Regions from separate parts of the Bacillus sp. 1A genome, predicted to be linked through region 1. Evidence: a T-box and tRNA genes for the amino acid it is inferred to sense, from the RefSeq annotation. Region 1 holds a T-box; the other regions hold tRNA genes.
The links. The T-box of region 1 lies ahead of pheS (phenylalanine--tRNA ligase subunit alpha). A T-box ahead of a tRNA ligase gene usually reads a tRNA of that ligase, here a tRNA-Phe.
Positions count from the first base shown of each region.

Region 2: it has a tRNA-Phe gene. The T-box ahead of pheS (phenylalanine--tRNA ligase subunit alpha) is inferred to sense a tRNA for this amino acid. The anticodon was not compared.
Region 3: it has a tRNA-Phe gene. The T-box ahead of pheS (phenylalanine--tRNA ligase subunit alpha) is inferred to sense a tRNA for this amino acid. The anticodon was not compared.

Region 1 covers NZ_JBQYLZ010000001.1:2,019,356-2,028,682, forward strand. Annotated here, with positions in the region: gene ACUN0F_RS10180 (ammonia permease) at 1-162, opposite strand, end outside; gene ACUN0F_RS10185 (hypothetical protein) at 201-572, opposite strand; gene ACUN0F_RS10190 (sigma-70 family RNA polymerase sigma factor) at 719-1,261, shown strand; gene ACUN0F_RS10195 (DUF4179 domain-containing protein) at 1,283-2,311, shown strand; gene ACUN0F_RS10200 (lysostaphin resistance A-like protein) at 2,339-3,013, opposite strand; gene ACUN0F_RS10205 (lysostaphin resistance A-like protein) at 3,254-3,967, opposite strand; gene ACUN0F_RS10210 (HD domain-containing protein) at 4,107-4,664, opposite strand; gene sspI (small acid-soluble spore protein SspI) at 4,844-5,053, opposite strand; gene ACUN0F_RS10220 (TrmH family RNA methyltransferase) at 5,136-5,933, shown strand; T-box leader at 5,982-6,210, shown strand; gene pheS (phenylalanine--tRNA ligase subunit alpha) at 6,254-7,288, shown strand; gene pheT (phenylalanine--tRNA ligase subunit beta) at 7,307-9,327, shown strand, end outside.
Region 2 covers NZ_JBQYLZ010000001.1:5,828,329-5,837,655, reverse strand. Annotated here, with positions in the region: rRNA gene ACUN0F_RS30005 (16S ribosomal RNA) at 1-254, shown strand, start outside; rRNA gene ACUN0F_RS30000 (23S ribosomal RNA) at 400-3,321, shown strand; rRNA gene rrf (5S ribosomal RNA) at 3,423-3,538, shown strand; tRNA gene ACUN0F_RS29990 (tRNA-Val) at 3,544-3,619, shown strand; tRNA gene ACUN0F_RS29985 (tRNA-Tyr) at 3,628-3,711, shown strand; tRNA gene ACUN0F_RS29980 (tRNA-Gln) at 3,723-3,797, shown strand; tRNA gene ACUN0F_RS29975 (tRNA-Lys) at 3,802-3,877, shown strand; tRNA gene ACUN0F_RS29970 (tRNA-Leu) at 3,892-3,972, shown strand; tRNA gene ACUN0F_RS29965 (tRNA-Gly) at 4,002-4,076, shown strand; tRNA gene ACUN0F_RS29960 (tRNA-Leu) at 4,093-4,181, shown strand; tRNA gene ACUN0F_RS29955 (tRNA-Arg) at 4,185-4,258, shown strand; tRNA gene ACUN0F_RS29950 (tRNA-Pro) at 4,269-4,342, shown strand; tRNA gene ACUN0F_RS29945 (tRNA-Ala) at 4,358-4,430, shown strand; tRNA gene ACUN0F_RS29940 (tRNA-Ser) at 4,451-4,543, shown strand; tRNA gene ACUN0F_RS29935 (tRNA-Ser) at 4,602-4,694, shown strand; tRNA gene ACUN0F_RS29930 (tRNA-Met) at 4,718-4,794, shown strand; tRNA gene ACUN0F_RS29925 (tRNA-Asp) at 4,798-4,873, shown strand; tRNA gene ACUN0F_RS29920 (tRNA-Phe) at 4,882-4,957, shown strand; tRNA gene ACUN0F_RS29915 (tRNA-Thr) at 4,967-5,039, shown strand; tRNA gene ACUN0F_RS29910 (tRNA-Trp) at 5,046-5,116, shown strand; tRNA gene ACUN0F_RS29905 (tRNA-Ile) at 5,128-5,204, shown strand; tRNA gene ACUN0F_RS29900 (tRNA-Asn) at 5,213-5,287, shown strand; tRNA gene ACUN0F_RS29895 (tRNA-Glu) at 5,289-5,360, shown strand; gene ACUN0F_RS29890 (CBS domain-containing protein) at 5,491-5,910, shown strand; gene ACUN0F_RS29885 (DUF3965 domain-containing protein) at 6,205-7,356, shown strand; gene ACUN0F_RS29880 (hypothetical protein) at 7,585-7,923, opposite strand; gene ACUN0F_RS29875 (SH3 domain-containing protein) at 7,929-9,089, opposite strand.
Region 3 covers NZ_JBQYLZ010000001.1:6,040,510-6,049,836, reverse strand. Annotated here, with positions in the region: rRNA gene ACUN0F_RS31005 (23S ribosomal RNA) at 1-891, shown strand, start outside; rRNA gene rrf (5S ribosomal RNA) at 993-1,108, shown strand; tRNA gene ACUN0F_RS30995 (tRNA-Asn) at 1,117-1,191, shown strand; tRNA gene ACUN0F_RS30990 (tRNA-Ser) at 1,194-1,285, shown strand; tRNA gene ACUN0F_RS30985 (tRNA-Glu) at 1,303-1,377, shown strand; tRNA gene ACUN0F_RS30980 (tRNA-Val) at 1,383-1,458, shown strand; tRNA gene ACUN0F_RS30975 (tRNA-Met) at 1,483-1,559, shown strand; tRNA gene ACUN0F_RS30970 (tRNA-Asp) at 1,563-1,638, shown strand; tRNA gene ACUN0F_RS30965 (tRNA-Phe) at 1,648-1,723, shown strand; tRNA gene ACUN0F_RS30960 (tRNA-Thr) at 1,742-1,817, shown strand; tRNA gene ACUN0F_RS30955 (tRNA-Tyr) at 1,828-1,911, shown strand; tRNA gene ACUN0F_RS30950 (tRNA-Trp) at 1,919-1,992, shown strand; tRNA gene ACUN0F_RS30945 (tRNA-His) at 2,012-2,087, shown strand; tRNA gene ACUN0F_RS30940 (tRNA-Gln) at 2,151-2,225, shown strand; tRNA gene ACUN0F_RS30935 (tRNA-Gly) at 2,231-2,305, shown strand; tRNA gene ACUN0F_RS30930 (tRNA-Cys) at 2,320-2,390, shown strand; tRNA gene ACUN0F_RS30925 (tRNA-Leu) at 2,400-2,481, shown strand; gene ACUN0F_RS30920 (DUF3884 family protein) at 2,694-3,014, opposite strand; gene ACUN0F_RS30915 (YebC/PmpR family DNA-binding transcriptional regulator) at 3,366-4,085, shown strand; partial or broken gene ACUN0F_RS30910 (NUDIX hydrolase) at 4,234-4,699, shown strand; gene ACUN0F_RS30905 (transglycosylase domain-containing protein) at 5,127-5,903, shown strand; gene ACUN0F_RS30900 (DsbA family protein) at 6,092-6,742, shown strand; tRNA gene ACUN0F_RS30895 (tRNA-Gly) at 6,857-6,930, shown strand; gene ACUN0F_RS30890 (MerR family transcriptional regulator) at 7,165-7,428, shown strand; gene ACUN0F_RS30885 (RNA-guided endonuclease InsQ/TnpB family protein) at 7,425-8,582, shown strand; gene queG (tRNA epoxyqueuosine(34) reductase QueG) at 8,742-9,327, shown strand, end outside.

The DNA of each region.
Region 1 (9,327 bases):
ACAAATAATAGGAACAACGATAAGTGAAATGCTAATTAAACCAGCTATAATAGTAAGTGATTTACGACATTTAATACCAGCAATAATTAAAAAAGTACCAACGATAAATGCGCATAACATTAAAGTAAGAGCTAAAATCATCCAAGTTAATATTCCAAACATTTTTGTATTACCTCCGATTTGTAGGTTGCTAAAAAATATTATATATAGAATGAATCACCTACAGACATGAGTTCCCAGAAGATAACACCTAATATTCCAGTGGTAAAAATAATGAATCCCATATTACGTATACTTTTAATTTTGGCTTGTACTCCACTTACCCCTGCTAATAATCCAGTTAAAGAAAACAGTATCCAATATAAAGTTGTTGAAATAGGGAGGATTGTATTGCTATCCACTCCCATGCCCCAAAAAACAAAAGGTAGTGTGACAAAGGAGAAGCTAAGTAGCCCCATTAAACCAACAAATAATTTACGATGTTTCATGCTAGTAACAATTAAAAAAATACCACCGAACAATCCGCATAAAACAAGAAGTGGCATATAAACAACCCAAAGTAAGCTCAACATATATAGTCTCCTTCTATAGTAATCAGTTATATTTTACTACATGAGGTTTATTTTGGATATTATTAATAAATATGTATAAATTGATAGAAATGAGAAGTAATGATACGAATTAATAGATATAGAGAACGTTAGAGAGGAGGGTGCATATGAAAATTACAGAAGAGAACGTTGCAATGCAGCTAAGGAAAAAGAATGAAAAAGCATTATACTTTATTATCGACGAGTATGGTGGACTTATAAAAAGTATTATTCAGAAGCATTTAGCTTCGTTTCAAGATGTACAAGAGGAATGTATGGATGATGTGTTATTAGCAATTTGGAATCATATTGAAAAGTATGATGAAGAGAAAAATACTTTAAAAAATTGGATCGCGGCTATTACAAAATACAAATCTATCGATTATGCGAAGAAATATGCGAAAACAGTAAATGAAAAAGGGTTAGATCAAATAGGTGAAATAGCGATGCATACCGATACGACTAAAAATGAAATTAGTAATGATATGGAACATATATTAGATCATTTAAAGAAGAACGATAAAGAAATCTTTATGAAGCATTACGTGGAAGAAGATAGTGTAGAAAATATTGCAGAGAAAATGGGAGTGAAAACTTCTTTTATATACAATCGTCTATCGAGAGGACGGAAGAAGTTAAGGTCATTATTTTTACATAACCGGATGAAATAAATAAGAAAAGAGGTGAAGAAAATGAAAGATCCATATGAAATGTTAAATGATATAAAAATGGATGAGAATGAATATGAAGAGGTTAACTTAACGCACATAGAGAAACAGAAAATAAAAAAGCGAATTCGTAAAAAAATAAACAAGAACAAAGCTCATACGAAACGGAATGTAGCGATTGTAACATCGGCTGCGGCATTATTTATTATGATGATGACTGTAGATATGAGAAGGATGATTGCGGATATACCGTTAATCGGAAGTAAAATGGAAGACTATGTAAACAGTAGAGGGGAACCTTTAAAAGAATATAAAACGACAATAGGACAAACAGTTAATGATAACGGTGTAGAAGTACGATTAGATGAAGTGATGATAGATGAAGGGCAGATTATTGTTAATAGTACGTTTAAGTCTAACAGTGTTAATCTAGGGGGGATTTTTTTACCGCACCCAGATGTTTATATAAATGGAAAAGAGTTAAATGGTAGTGGTGGTGGAGGTAAACAAAAAGTAAATGATTATACATACACATTTTTTACTACTACAAATTTGAAAGATTCACAAATGAATCCAATGGTATTGGATGGGGAACTAGATATACAAATTGTATATAGAAGACTTATGCCGTTAAAAGGTAAAACATCAATAAAAGGAGAATGGGGATTTTCTTTTAAAGCATCTGGAGACAAATTAAAAGCAGAAACGAAAACAATCCCAATCCATAAACATTTTAAATTAGAAAATGGTCAAAAAATAGAAGTGGAAGATTTAAAAGTTTCGCATATATCTGCGAAGTTGAACTATAAGATGTTGAACGGAACAAAGTTAGATGTAACATTTATGGGAAAAGATCAAGATGGGAAAGAGCTAAAACCAGTTTCAGGACATACACTATCCAAAAATAGTTATTGGCGGTTTGAAAAACTAGAGGATAATGTAACGAAAATTATACTGACACCTGTCCTAACTTCTGGTGAAGAAGGAGAAAAGAAAACGGATTATCGAAAAGTGCTAACGGAAGAAGAGTTCGAAGTTGTGATAAAAGAGTAAAGAGAGGTATCGTGATGATACCTCTCTTTATCCTAAAAAGGCTAACATATTATTCATAATATGAAGTAATATAGCTGGAATAATGGATTTTGTTTTTTTACATAAAATGGCCATAAATAGACCCATGATGAACATACTAAACATCACACCAGTTGAGTATATATGACCTATTCCGAAGAGGAAGCTAGACCCAAACGCTGCAATCCAAAATGGGAAGCGCTGTTGTAGGAAGTGAAGAATAATACCGCGGACTATAAGTTCTTCAAAAATAGGTACAAGTATAGCGCCACCTATTAGCAATAATAGTTTGTATTGTTTTAACATTTCTAGGTCTAAAGCGGATGACTGCTCTTTTACCGCATCAGGAAAAATATTATTAATTATAAATATATCATTAACGATATGTAGTCCGTAAAAAAGAATGATATAGATGTATGTGCTTACTTTTTTTAATGCTGTAAAGTTTAGTGTTGGGACAATTAAATTTCTTAATGGCTTATATGCATAAATTAAAATTAATAAAATGCACAATACAAATAAATGCCTCCCAAAAGTAGTAAGTGATTTTGTTAAAGCAATTTGTTTTGGATCGGTTAAACCTTCTGTATAAATAACGGTAGGAAGGCCTATAAAGAGATTGGCTAGGAATCCTGTTCCCCAAATCGCAAAAACGAGTGAAAATAGAAATTGTGAGAGTGACATAGGGTGTTTTTGTGGGTAAGTTAGTTGCGTGGCTTGTATAATAGTGAATCACCTATCCTTACTTGTTTTATAGTTATATATATAAAGATTATAGAATATTTATACAAAAAAGTCATCAGTGTAGTAAAAATGATATTTTGAAGCTAATATTTACAGACAGTAATGATTTTACATTGATGTTCTGTGCAAACGGAAGAGTTTGAAGTTGTAATAAAAGAGGTATCGCAATGATACCTCTTTTTAGCTCAAAAATGCCAACATATTATTCATAATATGAAATAACATAGCTGGAATAATGGATTTTGTTTTTTTACATAAAATAGCCATTAATAATCCCATGAAGAAAGTAATTACCATTACGCCAAGTGAGTATGTATGAGCGATACCGAAGAAGAAGCTTGTTACGATAGCTGCAATCCAAAATGGAAAGCGTTCTGAGAAGAAGCGGAGTATAAAACCACGGAAAATCAGCTCTTCAAAAATTGGTGTAAGTATTGCGAAGCCGAGAAGTAATAATATTTGATACTGCTTGAAAGCATCTAAGTTAAGTGCGGAAGATTGCTGCTTTGTTGCGTCTTGGAACATATAATTTAACAAGATGTAATTGAGTAAAATATTTATAGTGAAGAAAAGAAGTAAGTATACGTATGTATGCCATTCTTTAAGTGCTTTAAAGTTAAAAGATTTTAGTAGTAATTTTTTTGCGGGTTCGAATTTAAAAATGAAGAATAACAACACGGCTAGTTGTAATACGATACTTGCAGTATTTGCAATAGATTCATACAGGGCAATTTGTTTTTTATCTGTAAGACCGGCTGTATAAATTGTTAAGGGCATTGCGAGGAACACAGTAATAAGTCCGGTTCCGAAAAAAGCGAATAAAACGGAGCTAATAAATTGTCCCCATGACATAGAGTATTTCTGTTCATTAGAAAGTTGTGTAGCGGGTTGCATTTGTAAAATCACCTCTTTATATTTGTATATTTAATTGTAAAGTATTTTGTTTTTATATGTAATATTTAAATATTACATATAAAGGTGTATTTTCCATAAAATAATAAAAGAGGTATCACCCTATAGTGATGCCTCTTTCTCATTGATAACTATGTTCTGCCTTGTTATTCGATTTTGATTGCTCTATTTGCAATTCACGTTCTACCAATCGGTCTAACTGCTGAATAGCTTTAAGTGCTTTTTCATAAGAAATCGTTCTATAATGATGCGCTCCGCCCGGTTCTTCATCTGCTTCGTCTGCCCATTTAATAATGTTTTGAAGAGATGTCCTTTCAATTTCTTGCTGTACTAAGAAAGAATCTGTATGAAGAAGAATCGCGATAGAAATTTCTTTTGCTAGTTTCGGATGTTCCCCTAATCTAATAAGTAATTTATGAGCTCTTTCTGCTCCTTTAATTGCATGGATATCATTCTTTTTATACAAGTCATAATCCCATTCTCCCTCACTGTACCATGTGTGATGTCCGATATCATGAAGGAAACCAGCTTTTGTTGCAGCATCGACTGAGGCGTGATGCTTTTTAGCTAAGTGAAACGCATGGTAAGCGACAGCAATCGCGTGGACCATCCCAGAACGATTTACGTATTTTTGTGTAATATGGTGTTTGAAAATTTGTTCAAGCGTAATACGGTGCATAAAACATTCACTCCTTTTTATCTAATGGTGTCTATAAAGAAAATCGATCGGTTTAAATGTATTTTGAACATTGTACTCCATCGGGGTAGCGTTAGTAAAGTAGAAATGTTTAGGAGAAGAAAAATTTTATAGACATAAAAGGTCACCTTAGTTTTTTTTCTAAGGTGACCTTTTATTGTTTATTTTTTTAATCCCTGCTCCAGTGTTCCTAACATTTCGTGTTTTTCATTTTCATCAGCATTTTTCCAAATGACTTCGAATAAAACGCCAAGACCTGGAAGCATTTTTTCTTCACCGCTTTGAATTGCATCGACAATCGTTTCTTGTAATTGATCTTGTGAATTTCCAGATACATTCGCTAATACAGCACCGCGTAAATTAAAACTCATTATTTTCACCTCTTCTTCAGAATTGAAACTGACGTTAGTTTTTGTTCTTTTTTATGTAAATATGTATGAAAAATAGGCTATAATGATAAGACAAGAAGAGAGGGAAATACATATTATGAAAAACATTGATTCAGTGCAAAATCCGCGTGTGAAGCAGTGGAAAAAGCTGCAGACGAAAAAAGAGCGCGATAAAAAAGGTTTATTTTTTGTAGAAGGATTCCACTTAGTGGAAGAAGCTTTAAAAGCAGGAGTTGTAACAGAACTTATCGTTTCTGATCAGACAGATCTTCCGAAAGATTGGACAGTTAATGATGTGGAAATGTATATCGTACCTGAAGCAATCGTAAAAGTACTACGTGAAACAGAAACGACGCAAGGGGTATTTGCTGTTTGTGAGAAACATGAGAGTGAAGTAGCTCTTGCAGATGGAAAGTTTCTTTTATTGGATGGTCTTCAAGACCCGGGCAACTTAGGGACAATTATTCGTACAGCTGATGCAGCTGGTATTCATGCTGTTGTGCTTGGAGAAGGATGCGTTGATGCATATAATAGTAAAGTGCTTCGCTCTACACAAGGTTCTATTTTCCATTTACCAGTTGTAAAAGGGAACTTAGAAGAGTGGGTAGACAAGTTAAAAGAAAATAACGTTCCTGTATATGGAACAGCTCTTGAAAATGGAGTTCCGTATGGTGAAGTAACGCCAGCTGGTGGTTTTGCATTAATTGTAGGAAATGAAGGAAGCGGCGTAAGCCAAGAAATTCTTGCAAAAACGGATCAAAACTTGTATATTCCGATTTACGGCGGGGCAGAATCATTAAATGTTGCGGTTGCAGCAGGGATTTTAACGTATTATTTACAAAGCCCAGTTGCGAACAAATAAAAAACTTCTTATAATAAGTTGAAGTATATTATATTAAAAGTTAAATAACGAAAAACGTTGATAGAGAAGAGTAACTTACAAAATCGCCATATAGGGAGAGAATGCCTTAGACTGAAAGCATTCTTATGGTAGACGGAAGTGAATTCACCTCTGGAGTTGACGCCAGGACCATATATATGTAAAGGCGTTCCGGTCAGAATTGATCGTTATAACTAATGAGTGGGCAGACCTGGTCTGTCAATTTAGGGTGGTACCGCGAATTTACCTCGTCCCTTTTTGGGAGCGAGGTTTTTTTATTTTTAAAATTAGGAGGGTTCCAAATGGAAGCACGTTTAAAAGAGCTAAAGCAAAAAGCGTTAGAGCTTATTGAAGAAGCGAAAGAGCTAAAGGGCTTAAACGACGTACGCGTAGCATATTTAGGAAAAAAAGGTCCAATTACAGAAGTATTACGCGGCATGGGAAAATTATCAGCAGAAGAGCGTCCACGTATGGGAGCATTAGTAAATGAAGTACGTGAAGCAATCCAAACGCGTTTAGAAGACAAAATTGGTAACTTAGAAAAAGCAGTAATTGAAGCGAAATTAGCTACGGAAACAATTGATGTTACACTACCAGGTCGTCCTGTTGAAACAGGTTGTCACCATCCGTTAACAGCTGTTGTTGAACAAATTGAAGATGTATTCATCGGTATGGGTTATGAAGTAGCTGAAGGAACAGAAGTAGAAAAAGACTACTACAACTTCGAAGCATTAAATTTACCGAAAGATCACCCAGCGCGTGATATGCAAGATACATTCTACATTACAGAAGAAACGTTACTACGTACACATACATCTTCTGTGCAAGCACGTACGATGGAAAATAATAAAGAAAAAGGCCCAATTAAAATTATTTGTCCTGGTAAAGTGTATCGCCGCGATGACGATGATGCGACGCATTCACACCAATTCATGCAAATTGAAGGTCTTGTAATTGATAAAAACATTCGCATGAGTGACTTAAAAGGTACACTGCAAGTATTCGTGAAAAAGATGTTCGGTGAAGATCGTGAAATCCGTCTTCGTCCAAGTTTCTTCCCATTCACAGAGCCATCTGTAGAGATGGATATTTCTTGTATGATGTGTCACGGCAAAGGTTGCGGCACTTGTAAAGGAACTGGCTGGATCGAAATTTTAGGCGCAGGTATGGTTCACCCGAACGTACTTGAAATGGCTGGTTATGATTCAAAAGAATATCAAGGTTTCGCATTCGGTATGGGCGCAGAGCGTATCGCAATGTTGAAATACGGCGTAGATGACATTCGTCATTTCTATACAAATGATGTACGTTTCTTACAACAATTCAAACGAGCGTAAGGGAAGGAGAGGATAAGTATGTTCGTATCATATCGTTGGTTACAAGAGTATGTAGATATTAAGGATGTAACAGCACAAGAACTAGCAGACAAAATCACGAAAAGTGGTATTGAAGTAGAAGGTGTTGAAGTATTAAATAAAGGTGTAAAAGGTGTTGTAGTTGGTCACGTATTAGAATGTGAAAAACACCCAGAAGCTGATAAATTAAGCAAATGTTTAATCGATATCGGTGAAGAAGAGCCCGTTCAAATTATTTGTGGAGCTGCTAATATTGCAAAAGGTTTAAAAGTACCAGTTGCAAAAGTTGGTGCTGTACTTCCTGGTAACTTCAAAATTAAAAAAGCAAAACTACGCGGTGAAGCTTCGCACGGTATGGTTTGTGCGCTTCAAGAGCTTGGTATTGATGGAAAGTTAGTTTCAAAAGAATATGCAGACGGTATCTTCATCTTCCCAAGTGACGCTGAAGTTGGTGCAGACGCACTTGAAATTTTAAACTTACATGATGAAGTACTTGAGCTTGGTTTAACACCAAACCGTGCAGATTGCTTAAACATGTTAGGTGTTGCATATGAAGTCGCTGCTATTTATGGCCGTGAAGTAAAACTTCCAGCTATCAGCTTACAAGAAACGGCAGAAAAAACTTCTGATTACATTTCTGTAAGTGTAGAAGCGAAAGAAGAAAACCCATTATATATTGCAAAAATGGTGAAAAACGTAAAGATTGGTCCATCACCAATGTGGATGCAAACGCGCCTTATGGCAGCTGGCATTCGTCCAATTAGCAATGTAGTTGATATTACAAACTACATTTTAATGGAATACGGTCAACCGTTACATGCATTCGATTACGATAAATTAGGTTCAAAAGAAATCGTTGTTCGTCTTGCAAAAGAAGGCGAAAAAATTGAAACGTTAGATGATCAAGAGCGTACGTTACAAAGCCACCACCTTGTAATTACAAACGGAACAAAAGCTTTAGCTGTTGCTGGTGTAATGGGCGGAGCGGATTCTGAAGTTACAAATGAGACAGTAAACGTTTTAATTGAATCTGCATACTTTGCAGGTCAAACAGTGCGCCGTACATCAAAAGACTTAGGTCTTCGTAGTGAATCAAGCGCACGTTTTGAAAAAGGAATCGACCCAACACGTACATTTGAAGCAATTCAACACGCAGCTGCTTTAATGGCAAAATACGCTGGCGGAGAAGCACTTGAAGGTGTAGTAGAAGCTGACAACTTACAAGTACAAGAGCGTACAGTATCTGTTACTGCTGAAAAAGTAAACCGTGTATTAGGTACAAATATTTCTGCAAGTGAAATGGGTACAATGTTCACAAACTTGAAATTCCCATTCACAGAAGTAGAAGGAACATTCCATGTGAATGTACCAGCACGTCGTCCTGATATTACAATTTCAGAAGACTTAGTAGAAGAAGTGGGTCGTCTATACGGTTATGACCACATTCCAGTTACATTACCTTCTGGAACAATGACTCGTGGTAAATTAACATCAGCACAAACGAAACGTCGTAAAGTACGTCGATTCCTAGAGGGTGCTGGTTTATATGAAGCGATCACATATTCATTAACAAGCGCTGATAAAGCGAAGCAATATATGGTTGAGCCAAATGAAAAAGCTCCTGTAAACCTTGCACTTCCAATGAGTGAAGAGCGTAGCCAACTTCGTTTAAGTTTAGTACCGCAATTACTAGAAGCTGTTTCATATAATGTGGCACGTAAAAACGATAGTGTTGCTTTATACGAAGTAGGTTCTGTCTTCTTACCAACAGAAGCAGGAGAACTTCCGAAAGAAGAACAACATCTTGCAGGTGTTATGACAGGACTTGCTCTTCACCATGCATGGCAAGGTGAGAAGAAAGTAGTAGACTTCTTCGTTGTGAAAGGTGTACTAGAAGGATTATTCGACGTACTTGGCGTTGCAAACCAAATCACTTATGCACCAGCAAAACGTGAAGGTATGCACCCAGGTCGTACAGCTGACATCGTATTAGATGGCGAAGTAATTGGTTTCATCGGTCA
Region 2 (9,327 bases), 3.8 Mb from region 1:
ACCGTTCTCAGTTCGGATTGTAGGCTGCAACTCGCCTACATGAAGCTGGAATCGCTAGTAATCGCGGATCAGCATGCCGCGGTGAATACGTTCCCGGGCCTTGTACACACCGCCCGTCACACCACGAGAGTTTGTAACACCCGAAGTCGGTGGGGTAACCTTTATGGAGCCAGCCGCCTAAGGTGGGACAGATGATTGGGGTGAAGTCGTAACAAGGTAGCCGTATCGGAAGGTGCGGCTGGATCACCTCCTTTCTATGGAGAATTGATGAACGCTGTTCATCAATATAAGTTTCCGTGTTTCGTTTTGTTCAGTTTTGAGAGAACTATCTCTCATATATAAATGTATGTTCTTTGAAAACTAGATAACAGTGTAGCTCATATTTTTTAATTTTAGTTTGGTTAAGTTAGAAAGGGCGCACGGTGGATGCCTTGACACTAGGAGTCGATGAAGGACGGGACTAACGCCGATATGCTTCGGGGAGCTGTAAGTAAGCTTTGATCCGAAGATTTCCGAATGGGGAAACCCACCATACGTAATGGTATGGTATCCTTGCCTGAATACATAGGGTAAGGAAGACAGACCCAGGGAACTGAAACATCTAAGTACCTGGAGGAAGAGAAAGCAAATGCGATTTCCTGAGTAGCGGCGAGCGAAACGGAACATAGCCCAAACCAAGAGGCTTGCCTCTTGGGGTTGTAGGACATTCTATACGGAGTTACAAAGGAACGAGGTAGACGAAGCGACCTGGAAAGGTCCGTCGTAGAGGGTAACAACCCCGTAGTCGAAACTTCGTTCTCTCTTGAATGTATCCTGAGTACGGCGGAACACGTGAAATTCCGTCGGAATCTGGGAGGACCATCTCCCAAGGCTAAATACTCCCTAGTGATCGATAGTGAACCAGTACCGTGAGGGAAAGGTGAAAAGCACCCCGGAAGGGGAGTGAAAGAGATCCTGAAACCGTGTGCCTACAAATAGTCAGAGCCCGTTAATGGGTGATGGCGTGCCTTTTGTAGAATGAACCGGCGAGTTACGATCCCGTGCGAGGTTAAGCTGAAGAGGCGGAGCCGCAGCGAAAGCGAGTCTGAATAGGGCGTTTAGTACGTGGTCGTAGACCCGAAACCAGGTGATCTACCCATGTCCAGGGTGAAGTTCAGGTAACACTGAATGGAGGCCCGAACCCACGCACGTTGAAAAGTGCGGGGATGAGGTGTGGGTAGCGGAGAAATTCCAATCGAACCTGGAGATAGCTGGTTCTCCCCGAAATAGCTTTAGGGCTAGCCTTAAGTGTAAGAGTCTTGGAGGTAGAGCACTGATTGAACTAGGGGTCCTCATCGGATTACCGAATTCAGTCAAACTCCGAATGCCAATGACTTATCCTTAGGAGTCAGACTGCGAGTGATAAGATCCGTAGTCAAGAGGGAAACAGCCCAGATCGCCAGCTAAGGTCCCAAAGTGTGTATTAAGTGGAAAAGGATGTGGAGTTGCTTAGACAACTAGGATGTTGGCTTAGAAGCAGCCACCATTTAAAGAGTGCGTAATAGCTCACTAGTCGAGTGACTCTGCGCCGAAAATGTACCGGGGCTAAATACACCACCGAAGCTGCGAATTGATACCAATGGTATCAGTGGTAGGGGAGCGTTCTAAGTGCAGTGAAGTCAGACCGGAAGGACTGGTGGAGCGCTTAGAAGTGAGAATGCCGGTATGAGTAGCGAAAGACGGGTGAGAATCCCGTCCACCGAATGCCTAAGGTTTCCTGAGGAAGGCTCGTCCGCTCAGGGTTAGTCAGGACCTAAGCCGAGGCCGACAGGCGTAGGCGATGGACAACAGGTTGATATTCCTGTACCACCTCTTTATCGTTTGAGCAATGGAGGGACGCAGAAGGATAGAAGAAGCGTGCGATTGGTTGTGCACGTCCAAGCAGTTAGGCTGATAAGTAGGCAAATCCGCTTATCATGAAGGCTGAGCTGTGATGGGGAAGCTCCTTATGGAGCGAAGTCTTTGATTCCCCGCTGCCAAGAAAAGCTTCTAGCGAGATAAAAGGTGCCTGTACCGCAAACCGACACAGGTAGGCGAGGAGAGAATCCTAAGGTGTGCGAGAGAACTCTGGTTAAGGAACTCGGCAAAATGACCCCGTAACTTCGGGAGAAGGGGTGCTTTCTTAACGGAAAGCCGCAGTGAATAGGCCCAAGCGACTGTTTAGCAAAAACACAGGTCTCTGCGAAGCCGTAAGGCGAAGTATAGGGGCTGACACCTGCCCGGTGCTGGAAGGTTAAGGAGAGGGGTTAGCGTAAGCGAAGCTCTGAACTGAAGCCCCAGTAAACGGCGGCCGTAACTATAACGGTCCTAAGGTAGCGAAATTCCTTGTCGGGTAAGTTCCGACCCGCACGAAAGGTGTAACGATTTGGGCACTGTCTCAACCAGAGACTCGGTGAAATTATAGTACCTGTGAAGATGCAGGTTACCCGCGACAGGACGGAAAGACCCCGTGGAGCTTTACTGTAGCCTGATATTGAATTTTGGTACAGTTTGTACAGGATAGGCGGGAGCCATTGAAACCGGAGCGCTAGCTTCGGTGGAGGCGCTGGTGGGATACCGCCCTGACTGTATTGAAATTCTAACCTACGGGTCTTATCGACCCGGGAGACAGTGTCAGGTGGGCAGTTTGACTGGGGCGGTCGCCTCCTAAAGTGTAACGGAGGCGCCCAAAGGTTCCCTCAGAATGGTTGGAAATCATTCGTAGAGTGCAAAGGCATAAGGGAGCTTGACTGCGAGACCTACAAGTCGAGCAGGGACGAAAGTCGGGCTTAGTGATCCGGTGGTTCCGCATGGAAGGGCCATCGCTCAACGGATAAAAGCTACCCCGGGGATAACAGGCTTATCTCCCCCAAGAGTCCACATCGACGGGGAGGTTTGGCACCTCGATGTCGGCTCATCGCATCCTGGGGCTGTAGTCGGTCCCAAGGGTTGGGCTGTTCGCCCATTAAAGCGGTACGCGAGCTGGGTTCAGAACGTCGTGAGACAGTTCGGTCCCTATCCGTCGTGGGCGTAGGAAATTTGAGAGGAGCTGTCCTTAGTACGAGAGGACCGGGATGGACGCACCGCTGGTGTACCAGTTGTTCTGCCAAGGGCATAGCTGGGTAGCTATGTGCGGAAGGGATAAGTGCTGAAAGCATCTAAGCATGAAGCCCCCCTCAAGATGAGATTTCCCATAGCGTAAGCTAGTAAGATCCCTGAAAGATGATCAGGTTGATAGGTTCGAGGTGGAAGCATGGTGACATGTGGAGCTGACGAATACTAATAGATCGAGGACTTAACCATATAATATGAAGCAATGTTATCTAGTTTTGAAAGAATATAAAAAACTTGTTGACTTTAAAAGTTAAATAAGTTAAAATGATTCTTGTCTTAAATGAATATAGTCTGGTAATGATGGCAGAGAGGTCACACCCGTTCCCATACCGAACACGGAAGTTAAGCTCTCTAGCGCCGATGGTAGTTGGGACCTTGTCCCTGTGAGAGTAGGACGTTGCCAGGCAAAATGGAGGATTAGCTCAGCTGGGAGAGCACCTGCCTTACAAGCAGGGGGTCGGCGGTTCGATCCCGTCATCCTCCACCATATATGTCGGAGGGGTAGCGAAGTGGCTAAACGCGGCGGACTGTAAATCCGCTCCTTCGGGTTCGGCAGTTCGAATCTGCCCCCCTCCACCATTCTTAATTAATGGGCTATAGCCAAGCGGTAAGGCAACGGACTTTGACTCCGTCATGCGCTGGTTCGAATCCAGCTAGCCCAGCCATTAAGAGCCATTAGCTCAGTTGGTAGAGCATCTGACTTTTAATCAGAGGGTCGAAGGTTCGAATCCTTCATGGCTCACCATTTTAACAAAATATGCGGGTGTGGCGGAATTGGCAGACGCACTAGACTTAGGATCTAGCGCCTTTGGCGTGGGGGTTCGACTCCCTTCACCCGCACTTTTAATAAAATAACTCAAACATGTCTTGCGGAAGTAGTTCAGTGGTAGAATACAACCTTGCCAAGGTTGGGGTCGCGGGTTCGAATCCCGTCTTCCGCTCCAATTTTCAATATGACATGCCGGGGTGGCGGAACAGGCAGACGCACAGGACTTAAAATCCTGCGGTGGGTGACCACCGTGCGGGTTCGACCCCCGCCCTCGGCACCATATGCGCCCGTAGCTCAATTGGATAGAGCGTTTGACTACGGATCAAGAGGTTAGGGGTTCGACTCCTCTCGGGCGCGCTTTTATTAACGGGAAGTGGCTCAGCTTGGTAGAGCACCTGGTTTGGGACCAGGGGGTCGCAGGTTCAAATCCTGTCTTCCCGATATTCCCAAAAACATGGGGCCTTAGCTCAGCTGGGAGAGCGCCTGCCTTGCACGCAGGAGGTCAGCGGTTCGATCCCGCTAGGCTCCACTTTATTTATTATATGTCTCGGAGGTATACCCAAGTTCGGCTGAAGGGATCGGTCTTGAAAACCGACAGGCGGTGAGAATCGCGCGGGGGTTCGAATCCCTCTACCTCCTCCATTTTCTTTTTAAATGGTTTAGATACATATAATAATAAAATTTTTATTTTTTCCTTCATGGAGGTATACCCAAGTTCGGCTGAAGGGATCGGTCTTGAAAACCGACAGGCGGCGAGAGTCGCGCGGGGGTTCGAATCCCTCTACCTCCTCCATTTTTTAAAAAACATTATATTGTCGTGGGGTGGAGCAGCACGGTAGCTCGTCGGGCTCATAACCCGAAGGTCGCAGGTTCAAATCCTGTCCCCGCAACCAAATGGTCCCGTGGTGTAGTGGTTAACATGCCTGCCTGTCACGCAGGAGATCGCCGGTTCGACCCCGGTCGGGACCGCCATTTATGTTGGCTCGGTAGCTCAGTCGGTAGAGCAGAGGACTGAAAATCCTCGTGTCGGCGGTTCGATTCCGTCCCGAGCCACCATTTTTTTATGCCGACTTAGCTCAATTGGTAGAGCAACTGACTTGTAATCAGTAGGTTGGGGGTTCAAGTCCTCTAGTCGGCATCCTTTAGGGGCATAGTTTAAAGGTAGAACTGAGGTCTCCAAAACCTCCAGTGTGGGTTCGATTCCTACTGCCCCTGTAAAAGTGTATGGGCCTATAGCTCAGCTGGTTAGAGCGCACGCCTGATAAGCGTGAGGTCGATGGTTCGAGTCCATTTAGGCCCACCATATATTATTCCGCAGTAGCTCAGTGGTAGAGCTATCGGCTGTTAACCGATCGGTCGTAGGTTCGAGTCCTACCTGCGGAGCCATGGCCCGTTGGTCAAGTGGTTAAGACACCGCCCTTTCACGGCGGTAACACGGGTTCGAATCCCGTACGGGTCATAAAAAAAAGAGTCAGCAATATGCTGACTCTTTTTTATTTTGTGGAATCCTCCTTTATCAACTGATTTTCCTGAAATAAATAAAGGGATTTAGGAAAAGCTATGGTATGTATAAAAAGGAGGAGACAAAAATGACACGAGTGAGAGACTTTATGAGTACTGATGTTGTACATTGTACACCGCTAGACAATGTATATGAGGCTGCTGTAAAGATGAAAGAAGAATCGATTGGATTGATTCCAGTTGTTGAAAATGAGCAAGTTGTTGGGCTTGTTACGGACCGAGATTTAGTTGTTCGTGGGATTGCTGAGAAACATCCTGGATCTAATAAAATTACAAATGTAATGACAACAAACATTGTTTCAGTTTCTCCAGATGAACCTATTGAAAAGGCTACAGAGTTAATGGCACAGTATCAAATTAGACGATTGCCAGTAGTTGAGAGTGGTCAACTCGTTGGGATGTTAGCACTAGGAGATTTAGCTATAAAAGAATCGGCAGATGATCAAGCGGGATTTGCTTTAAGTGAAATATCAGAGCATACGGAATGAAGTGAGACTTTAATTAGTGGAATAAGTTACGTATAAACATCAGATACATTATTCTAGTATATAGGGTTAAGCTAATATGTTAGCATGATGTATCTGAGCCATTATATAATAAGTATACAGTTAGTAATTTCAACAGTTTATTTAAATTTGTCATTCTTAATTTTAAATAAGAGAAAAAATGATATACTGATAGATATAAGTATTATGATAGATTTCGAATATAACAATATTCATTGTTAATGATGTAATAATGGATTAATATTTCCTATGTAGACAAAAGGGAAGGGGAATTATATGAGGGCTGTACAGCGCGATCCAAATTGGAATTTGGTTACAGATACATATATAGAACCAAATAATTTCGCTGAATTATTTTCTTTACTTGTACCTTGTCATCCGAAAGGTGAAGGGAAAGAAAGAACTATATTAGTGTGGAAAGAAAAAGAATTTTATAAAGAAGAAAATTTAGCGGCATTTATCGTATATGGAATGGATAAAGCAAAAAATTTACCACAGTTTCATAAAGATGAAATTCCAACTTTATTACGTATTCTTCGTTTATGCCAAGAGATTGGCTGGTATGAAGAAGCAAATACTTTTATGGTAACTCAAGGACTAGCTGAGTTTGTTCACACTTCATTAGAATATGAAACGTGGGATCTTTTGACACAAGCGGTTGCTTTAAACTATTTAATTATTAAATATCGTATTGGTGAATTAACTGATGAGGATGTAGCAATTTGGGATAGAGTTAAATTTAATGAGAAATGTATAACGGACTGTAAACATTTATTATCCCATAAAGAAGTATTAGAATTTACATTCTTTTATATGTGTAAGAGAGCTAAATCTCTATCAAAAGAGCAATTAAATAGTGATATGATGAGTCTAGCGATGTATTGTAATACGTTTGTATATGACTTATATACACATGACTTATTACGAAAATATCGTAAGTGTACAGACTTCCTATCATACTATGGACCTAGTCAAGCGGTGTTAGCTTGTCAAAGAGCTGTACTTTCTCAAATTTCAGATCGATTAGACCCACTCAAGACTACTCATGTAGATGATTATTTATATGTAATGAAAGATATGATGGAGCATATGACGATAGGAATAATGGATCGATATGATCATTTTATCGGGAAGTTATTATCATATGTGCCATTTTTCGAAATGATTCAAGTTCCACAACATGCGTATTATTGTGAAGAATTATTGTATATTTGTAAGGGCATTGAATATAAAGAAGAAATATTACGCAATTATATATTTATACAATTACATGATTGTTTACCATCATTCTTTAAGCTATTTCTTAAAAATAAACGTTATGCAACAATTCATGATATTCTGTTCTATTGGTGTGATGATGAACAAAGAATGAGCTTAGAGAAAAAATATAATCTTAGCTTTATTTATGAAAAATATGCTTGCGGATAAAAAGCATTTTCTATATAAATTAAAAAGGATCTCAAGTTTATGTGAGATCCTTTTTTTATTAGTAAAGCAAGGAGAACGCAATTAAGACGAGAAATAACATTCCATAAAGGAGAAATTGTGCCGTATTACTTCCTTGTATACCAAAAAAAGTATTTATTTTTGTGTATAAATTCAATATATATTTTATCGGATTATCTTTGAAAGATTGATACACAGTGTCTCCTCTTTCTAAGCTTCTTGTTCGTGTTTTTTTGTATTAGGAACATGAATGTATCTAGCTATGAATAATAAAACAGCCATAAAGAATACAGGAAATACGGTAGATAAATAAAAACCATTACTAATAATATTTGTTATTAGGGCACTTAATAGAAAGATGGCATTATATATATGAGCAATTTTTTGTTTTAGTTGTACTTGAAAGGATTCCATCATAATTTCTAAAGCAACAAAAGCAATGATAATAGATAAAAATACAGTGTTTGTATTGTAAATGATTAAACAACAGATTAAACCTAAAAAGGCGAAGTATTCAATTAAGAGAGGTATATTGATATTGCGTTGCATACAATTTACCTAACTAAATATGGCAGTGGGTTTACTGCATTTGTTTTTTCAAAATTCCATTCTCCATTGTGTAATTCAAAATGAAGATGTTGCCCGTATGAATGACCTGTGTTTCCCATATGACCTACTAATTGTCCAGCTTGTACTTGATCACCAGCTTGTACAGTGCGATCTTTCATGTGTGCATAGACTGTCGTATATAATTTCCCGTTTATTTGATGGGCGATGAACACAACATTGCCATAGCTAGCTGAATAATATGATTTCACAACTTTACCTGCAGCTGCCGCCTGGATCGAGACATTACCTTGAGCTGCAATATCTATACCATAATGCATTTGTTCCCAACGCATATCAAAGGTTGAGCTAATTCTTCCTTGAGTAGGGAATTTGAAAACTGCTGGAATGGAAGTAGGTTGAGCCGTTTGAGCTTGTGATTGCATTTGATTTTGCACCACATAATGTTTTGCCACGTATCCGTATCCTGTGCCAAAACGAATTTTATACCAAGTTCCTACAGTTTCCACTACTTGTATTTGTGTACCATTTTGTAATGAACCAAGTAGTGCACCACTTGTACTAGCGTTGCCACGTACATTAAGTTTAGGTGTTGCAACTGTGTATTTCGTATTAGTTTGAACTGTGATGCCTTTTACTAAAGGTTGTGAACCATTAGATACGAATGCTTTTTGTACGTAACCTGTTTTGCCATTATGTAAAATTTTATACCACTCGCCTTGTTCTTCTTGAATGGTAACGAATTTTCCATTTGGTAATACATCTAAAATTGAAGATTCTAAATTAGGTTCAGAACGAACGTTTAATGCATTGGCATTAACGATGTATTGATTATTAGATTGAAGTTTGTTTTTTAGTAGAATAGCATCTTTTTGTACGTAACCTACTTTATTATTAACGGATACTTTATACCAGCCATTAGTTGTTTCAAGTATGTTCACTTTCGTATTAAAGCGAATTGTATCAATTGAAGAGCTATTTGCGTTATCTTTTGTATGTAAGGCTACTTGATCGACTTTGACATATCCAGTTTTCACATTAGATAATTGTTCAGCGTTGGCTGTTTGTACATTTGTTTCTCCCATAGAAGGAAGTAAAGAGGCAATTGCGACAGTAGTTGCTGTTAAAGCAGTAGCTTTCATATTCATATAATAGAGACCTCCTCTAGTTGTATAGTTGTAATTTTATTATAGTATAAAGATATAATATAGTGGGTGTATTCACATAAATGTAATATGAAATCAATATAAAAATAAATTTTTTGAGGATAATGATTCCTTTTTATCCAATTAATTAGGATAATAATTTCTAACATAGAATATAAGTATTATATAGTTTTGTTATTTTGTTGACAATTGAGAAAATTAAAATAGTTGATGATGTCTT
Region 3 (9,327 bases), 4.0 Mb from region 1:
GGTGAAATTATAGTACCTGTGAAGATGCAGGTTACCCGCGACAGGACGGAAAGACCCCGTGGAGCTTTACTGTAGCCTGATATTGAATTTTGGTACAGTTTGTACAGGATAGGCGGGAGCCATTGAAACCGGAGCGCTAGCTTCGGTGGAGGCGCTGGTGGGATACCGCCCTGACTGTATTGAAATTCTAACCTACGGGTCTTATCGACCCGGGAGACAGTGTCAGGTGGGCAGTTTGACTGGGGCGGTCGCCTCCTAAAGTGTAACGGAGGCGCCCAAAGGTTCCCTCAGAATGGTTGGAAATCATTCGTAGAGTGCAAAGGCATAAGGGAGCTTGACTGCGAGACCTACAAGTCGAGCAGGGACGAAAGTCGGGCTTAGTGATCCGGTGGTTCCGCATGGAAGGGCCATCGCTCAACGGATAAAAGCTACCCCGGGGATAACAGGCTTATCTCCCCCAAGAGTCCACATCGACGGGGAGGTTTGGCACCTCGATGTCGGCTCATCGCATCCTGGGGCTGTAGTCGGTCCCAAGGGTTGGGCTGTTCGCCCATTAAAGCGGTACGCGAGCTGGGTTCAGAACGTCGTGAGACAGTTCGGTCCCTATCCGTCGTGGGCGTAGGAAATTTGAGAGGAGCTGTCCTTAGTACGAGAGGACCGGGATGGACGCACCGCTGGTGTACCAGTTGTTCTGCCAAGGGCATAGCTGGGTAGCTATGTGCGGAAGGGATAAGTGCTGAAAGCATCTAAGCATGAAGCCCCCCTCAAGATGAGATTTCCCATAGCGTAAGCTAGTAAGATCCCTGAAAGATGATCAGGTTGATAGGTTCGAGGTGGAAGCATGGTGACATGTGGAGCTGACGAATACTAATAGATCGAGGACTTAACCATATAATATGTAGCAATGTTATCTAGTTTTGAGAGAACATAAAAAAACTTGTTGACTTTTAAAGTAAATAAGTTATAATAATGATTGTCTCAAAAGAATAATGTCTGGTAATGATGGCAGAGAGGTCACACCCGTTCCCATACCGAACACGGAAGTTAAGCTCTCTAGCGCCGATGGTAGTTGGGACCTTGTCCCTGTGAGAGTAGGACGTTGCCAGGCAATATTATTCCGCAGTAGCTCAGCGGTAGAGCTATCGGCTGTTAACCGATCGGTCGTAGGTTCGATTCCTACCTGCGGAGCCATTGGAGAGCTGTCCGAGTTGGCCGAAGGAGCACGATTGGAAATCGTGTATACGTCACAAGCGTATCAAGGGTTCGAATCCCTTGCTCTCCGCCATAGGATTTATCATATTTGGCCCGTTGGTCAAGTGGTTAAGACACCGCCCTTTCACGGCGGTAACACGGGTTCGAATCCCGTACGGGTCACCACTTTTGGAGGATTAGCTCAGCTGGGAGAGCACCTGCCTTACAAGCAGGGGGTCGGCGGTTCGATCCCGTCATCCTCCACCATATAAATTATATGAATAGTATTATCGCGGGGTGGAGCAGCACGGTAGCTCGTCGGGCTCATAACCCGAAGGTCGCAGGTTCAAATCCTGTCCCCGCAACCAAATGGTCCCGTGGTGTAGTGGTTAACATGCCTGCCTGTCACGCAGGAGATCGCCGGTTCGACCCCGGTCGGGACCGCCATTTTAATAAGGCTCGGTAGCTCAGTCGGTAGAGCAGAGGACTGAAAATCCTCGTGTCGGCGGTTCGATTCCGTCCCGAGCCACCATTTATCTTAATAATATACGCCGGCTTAGCTCAATTGGTAGAGCAACTGACTTGTAATCAGTAGGTTGGGGGTTCAAGTCCTCTAGCCGGCACCATGTAAGTTTCGGAGGGGTAGCGAAGTGGCTAAACGCGGCGGACTGTAAATCCGCTCCTTCGGGTTCGGCAGTTCGAATCTGCCCCCCTCCACCATTTACATAGGGGCATAGTTTAAAGGTAGAACTGAGGTCTCCAAAACCTCCAGTGTGGGTTCGATTCCTACTGCCCCTGCCAAATATATTTACACAACATGGCGGTTGTGGCGAAGTGGTTAACGCACCGGATTGTGGCTCCGGCATTCGTGGGTTCGATTCCCATCAGTCGCCCCATTTTTATTTTTAAAATTACAAATAATCTAATTGATACTTACATATAATTAAGTAAGAATTCGATGGGCTATAGCCAAGCGGTAAGGCAACGGACTTTGACTCCGTCATGCGCTGGTTCGAATCCAGCTAGCCCAGCCATTTTTGCGGAAGTAGTTCAGTGGTAGAATACAACCTTGCCAAGGTTGGGGTCGCGGGTTCGAATCCCGTCTTCCGCTCCAATAAAATTTAACATGGCGGCATAGCCAAGTGGTAAGGCAGAGGTCTGCAAAACCTTTACCACCGGTTCAAATCCGGTTGCCGCCTTTCTTTTGTGCCGATGTGGCGGAATTGGCAGACGCGCACGACTCAAAATCGTGTTCCTTCGGGAGTGTCGGTTCGACCCCGACCATCGGTATCATGAACGGCGTAAAAAACTCTATACAATTAGTATAGAGTTTTTTTGTGTTTTCTTTTCATTACATGACAAAATAAGCACAAAAAGTGTACGGTGAGTAAACTGCGAAACATTAAAAGGATAAAAACAAACATTCATTTTTATCCTTTTAAGTGTGGTATTCTATAAAATTCCAGCAAAATATTGTATATACAATATTCCCTTCGAGCACTCTAGAGAGAATTTCTCCACCCCGGTGACATGAAGTTAAATCCGATAGCACCAGTAGATATTAGTACATTATCAACGGTTAAGTTTGTAATTTCTAAAAACCTCTTTTCAAACTCTTCTTTGTTGTACTTGTACATAGTTGAGTGGCACGCCCACATGTGCGTTGAAGTACTCAACCAATCTCCTAATTCCTTTAATTCAGGAAACGACTCAAATTGAATTGGTTCATCTAATTTCATGAATCTCACTTGATAGATAGTTGGGTTTAACTGCTCTCCTATTCCTTTCAGACCATGTGCTTTTTTCTCATGTGAATGTGTCATAATTCTCCTTCCATCTTTCTTCAAATTTTTTCCTGTTTTTATTATATAACGATAGAAAGTAGTTATAGGGAAATTATAGAAATATGTATCAGCGATATAAAAAGACTCTAACATTTCTGTTAGAGTCTTTTTTGTTAAATTATACTATGTGCTTCTAAAATTCGTAATAAATGTAGAAATTCATGTATAATATAACTTGTCGAAAGAACAAAATGATAGTAATTTATATTATGTCTGTAATATGAATCAAAAATGAACTTTTTATATTTCTTTTAAAAATGTGTTGAATACACATTATATTTCATATTAATATTTTTATGTAGATTTAAAACGGGAAAGAGAGTGGAAAGTATGGGTCGTAAATGGAATAATATTAAAGAAAAAAAAGCATCAAAAGATGCAAATACAAGCCGTATATACGCGAAATTTGGACGTGAGATTTATGTGGCAGCAAAACAAGGCGAGCCAGATCCAGAATCAAACCAAGCGCTTAGAGTTGTATTAGAACGTGCGAAAACATACAACGTGCCAAGAACAATTATTGATCGTGCAGTTGAAAAGGCAAAAGGCGGTTCAGAAGAAAATTATGACGAGCTTCGTTATGAAGGATTCGGACCAAACGGATCTATGGTAATTGTAGATACACTTACAAATAACGTAAACCGTACTGCAGCAGATGTACGAGCTGCATTTAGCAAAAACAGTGGTAACATGGGTGTAAACGGTTCTGTAGCTTACATGTTTGATGCGACAGCTGTTATCGGTCTTGAAGGTAAAACATCAGATGAAGTTCTTGAAATTTTAATGGAAGCAGATGTTGATGCACGTGACATTCTAGAAGAAGAAGATTCTGTTATCGTGTATGCTGAACCTGATCAATTCCATTCCGTACAATCTGCACTTAAAGATGCTGGTGTTGAAGAATTCACAGTTGCAGAATTAACAATGCTTGCACAAAGTGATGTAGAACTTCCTGAAGATGCTCAAGTACAATTTGAAAAAATGGTTGATGCATTAGAAGATTTAGAAGATGTGCAACAAGTTTACCACAACGTAGACTTAGGAGAATAATACGATAGAAGCCCCTATTCATTTAACGGATAGGGGCTTTTTTTCATGAAGTTAATTAAGAGGATGAATTAGTAAAGGTATTTTGTTTTAGATAGGGAATATGCTTATAGGGATATGTGAAATATTCATTATTGCTAGGAGGCTTAATATGGAACATAAAACACCAAAGCATATCGTTGCTGTAGCAGGTTATTTAACAAATGAAAAAGATGAAGTGTTATTAGCTAAAGTACATTGGCGATCGGATACGTGGGAGTTGCCAGGAGGACAGGTGGAAGAAGGAGAAGCGCTCGATCAAGCAATTTGTAGGGAAATAAATGTTTGAGGAAACGGGTTTAACTGTGAAGCCGGTTGGAGTTACAGGTGTTTACTATAATGCTTCTATGCATATTTGATCTGTTGTTTTTAAAGTCGCATATGTGAGCGGTGAAATAAAAATTCAACCTGAAGAAATACAAGAGGCTAAATTTGTTGCTTTAAATGAAGAGAACATAGATGAGTATATAACGCGTCCTCATATGAAATCCAGAACGCTTGATGCGATGAGAGCAACACATTGTATTCCGTACGAAACGTGGGAAGTGCAGCCATATAATTTAATAGGTAGATTGTAAAGAAAAGAGTAGCCGGTTTGAGATACAATCAAATCACTACTCTTTTTTGTATACTGTTTAAGAAAAAGGTCAAAATAATAATAGTGTTAGTGTTGATTTTTAGAACGTTTGTTCTGTATAATGTATGATATATTGTATACATTTAGATTACTAGATACTTACAAATATATATATTTGTAGATGATATAATGAAAATAGGGTGTTTTAATAGGGAAGTATAGGCTTAAGGTATACTCTGCTATTGGTTTAGCATAATCTATATTCAATATTTCAGATGAATAGTAGATAAAAAAAGACTGTGATACAATACTTTTTTATACCTTACAATGATGTAAGGTACGTGTAAGAGAAATCGATGGGATGTTTTTTTACAACAAGGTATTCTTAAAGTAAGAGTTATACGCTGTGTGGAAAAGAGGTGTTCAAGATGAAAGAACGAGTATTATCTAGGGTGAACTATCATCAAAAAGTTGCATTAAATCCAATGACTAAATTCTTTTATAAAGCCATTATTTTATTATTATTGTTAAGTTGTACGTTATTATTCATTGGAAATGTAATGATCGAGCAAAGTGATATTAGTAAATTACATGTACCGGCTAAGTTAGAGGTGCCAGAATCATTAACACATGCATTTATTGCGACAGAAGATAAAAGGTTTTATCATCATAATGGTTTAGATTATATAGCGATTGTCAGAGCGTCTGTTGAGAATATAAAGGCTGGTGGTGTTGTGCAAGGCGGAAGCACAATTACACAGCAGTTATCCAAAAATGCTTTTTTAACGAATGAACGTACATTTTCTCGTAAGTGGAAAGAAATTTTTTATACGAAAAAAATTGAACGTACATTTACGAAGGATGAAATTTTAAAATTGTATGTAAGTAATATTTATTACGGAGAAGGAGCATGGGGAATTGAAAAAGCAGCAAACCTTTACTTCGGTAAAAAGGTGAGCCAATTAACGTTGGCTGAAAGTGCAATGATGGCTGCTGTAGTAAAGGCACCCGCTTATTACTCACCTGCACAAAATTATGATAAGGCCGTAGAGAGACGAAATGTCGTTTTGAGATTAATGGAGAAAGAAGGCTATATCAATCATGATGAGTATGTGCAAGCAGTTAGTGAGAAATTAGTAATTCGTCATGATATAAAAACAGAGCGGTCGATGTTAAATAGTTCTCGTGAAAAAGCAGTAAGCTAAAGGAAGTTCCTACATAGGAGCTTCCTTTTTTTGAATAAATTGTGACAAATTGTGACACAATATCGTCACAAATATTGTGTTTTTGTAATTTATGTGAGCGTGTTCATTGCGTGACATATATAAGTGTTGATATTATGTGTATTGTGTACAATGTTGTATACAGAATATGAATTTAAAGAGGAATGTATATGAAATCAAATAAACTCATGGTTCTTGGTGTAGTTTTTTCTATCGCAGTATTGATTGTAATCGGAACAATAGCGTATAGCATCATAAATGACAAAAAAGATAAAGGGAATGAGATGTTTGCTTATTCCACACAACAATCTTTAGGGAAAGATGATGCCCCAGTTAAGGTAGTTGAATTTGGAGACTTCAAATGTCCTGCTTGTCGTACTTGGGATGTAACAGTATTACCACGATTAAAAGAAGAGTATATCGATAAAGGTAAAGTGCAGTTATACTTTATTAACTTCCCATTTATCGGAAAAGACTCTGATTTAGGTGCAGCAGCTGGTGAAGCAATTTATAAACAAGATCAAGATTCATTCTGGATTTTCTACGATGAGATTTATCAAAGTCAAAAGAAAGACACGGAAGAATGGATTACAGAAGAATTACTTCTTAACATTGTGAAAGAGAAGCTTCCGAAAGTTGATGTAGAACAATTTAAGAAAGATTTACACAGTAAAGAAATGAAAGAAAAAGTACGTAAAGATTCAGATCGTGCTCAAAAATTAAAAGTTCAAGGTGCTCCTTCAGTATATGTCAACGGAAATCTTGCAAACCCTGATTTCGATAGTATGAAGAAGGCGATTGATAAAGAATTGAAAAAGTGATGAGCTACTCATCACTTTTTCGACTTTTTTCGATAAAATTCTTGCTTCCGTTTTTTTTACATGCTATACTACTTTACATAAGTTATTCTAATATCTTATATGTATTTCATATTTGCGGGTGTAGTTTAGTGGTAAAACAAGAGCCTTCCAAGCTCTGGTCGAGAGTTCGATTCTCTTCACCCGCTCCAAATTTTATTAAATGTTTTTCTATAAATTGTGATCAACGCAGTGTTTCGTTTCTAAGATAAACGAGGCATTGCGTTTTTTAATGTTTGGAAAACATTATTTTATGCGAAAATAGAAGTAAAGAATAGTATTCCAAAAGTGAATTGCTAACTAATATAGACGTTACATAAAGGGTGAATTCATCTGAGGAGAAAGAAACAGTAAACAAAAATGTGCGTATATAGTAAAAAGTAATTATGAAACAATATAAACCAAAAGAATTTTCAGAAATGCTTAATGTCTCTGTTAAGACATTACAAAGGTGGGACAATCAAGGTGTTTTACCTGCTTACCGAAACCCAAAAGGAAGAAGATACTATACAGAAGAACAGTATAAGGAATATATGGGGATTCAAGAAGAACTTGTTCAGGATTTAATATCTATCATTCATGTATTTAGCTGTAGAATATATGGGTTGAGAAAATACAAAAAGAAAATGTCGGAGGATGGAGACTTATGAAAAGAACATATTTAATAGAAATCAAACCGACAACTGAACAAATTAATAAAATCCGTCAAACTATTGGGGTGTGTCGATATGTATATAACCTGTATATCTCTAAAAATAAAGAGGCATATGAGTCGGAGGGGAAATTTCTTAGTGGCTATGACTTTTCCAAATGGCTGAACAATATTCATACAAAAGAGTGTGACCAGTGGATTAAAGAAGTGTCGAGCAAAGCGGTAAAACAAGCGATTATGAATGGAGATAAAGCTTTTAAGCGGTTTTTTAAAGGTTTATCTAAGTTTCCACGATATAAAAAAAAGAGAAAGCAAGATGTGAAGTGCTACTTTCCGAAAAACAACAAAACAGATTGGACAGTAGAAAGACATAGAGTCAAAGTTCCTACAATTGGTTGGGTAAGGTTAAAAGAATATGGATATATCCCTAAAAATGCAACTGTAAAAAGTGGCACAGTATATCAAAGAGCAGGAAGATATTTTGTATCTGTACTTTGCGAATTGGAAGAAATGGCAACAAAGTTGGCACTCAATAAAATAGGTCTAGGGATTGATTTAGGAGTGAAGGATTTTGCTACACGTAGCGATGGTATCGTTCATGAAAACATCAACAAAACAATAAAAGTAAAAAAGATAGAAAAACGGTTAAAACGTGAACAACGCTCTTTAGCACGTAAATTTGAAAATCTAAAAAAGAGAGGTGAAAAATCTGTTACTAATAAAAGAGTGAATATAGATAAAAATGTTCTTAGAGTGCAAAAGTTGCATGCTCGATTAGCGAATATTCGAATAGAGTATGTAAAGTCTATTGTAACGAATGTGGTGAAAACCAAGCCAACGTTTATTACAGTGGAAGATTTGAATGTGAAAGGTATGATGAAGAATAAACATTTATCTAAAACAATTGCCAAGCAGTCTTTTTTTGCTTTTAAAACGTGGCTTTTGACGAAATGTGAGGAATATGGAATTGAATTACGTCAAGTAGACCGGTTTTATCCATCGTCAAAGTTATGCTCATGTTGCAGTCAAAAGAAAGCGGATTTAAAGTTATCTGACCGAGTATATACATGTGAATGTGGCAATGTAATGGATAGAGATTTGAACGCAGCGATCAACCTTTTACAAGCAAAAGAATATACAATACTAACGTAAATAGATTGTATATATGTACGGTGGGCTACATCGGAATTTACGCCTGTGGAGTGTCACAGCAAACTGTAGTAGCAAGTGATTAGCGAGGCAGGGCACGTAGAAGCAGGAATACTCTAAGAATATACATTTGTCTATATTTTTAGTAGCAGGCGATTAGGAATGGATTTTGAACAATTAAAGCAAGATGTAATTGCGTATAGTAAAACAATTGGTATAGATAAAATAGGCTTTGCTAGTGCTTCACCATTTGAGGAATTAAAGCAGCGCTTAATCCAACAGCAACAATTAAATTATCAATCTGGATTTGAAGAGCCTGATATAGAAAAGAGAACGAACCCACAGCTTCTACTACCTGGTGCAAAATCAATTATTGCGATTGCATTAGCGTATCCTTCAAAATTAAAAAATGCACCATTAAGTAAGCGCGGAGAACGCCGCGGTATTTTTTGTCGTGCCTCTTGGGGACAAGATTATCATCTTGTTTTACGAGATCGTTTGCAAAAATTAGAAGCATATTTAATTGAAAAACTTCCCGATATAGAAGTTAAGTCAATGGTTGATACGGGTGAATTAAGTGATCGAGCTGTTTCGGAGCGTGCCGGTATTGGATGGAGTGGTAAGAATTGCGCTATTATTACACCTGAATTTGGTTCGTATGTATATTTAGGAGAAATAATTACAAACGTTCCCTTCCCACCAGATCAACCGATAGAAGATCAATGTGGAAGTTGTACAAAATGTATTG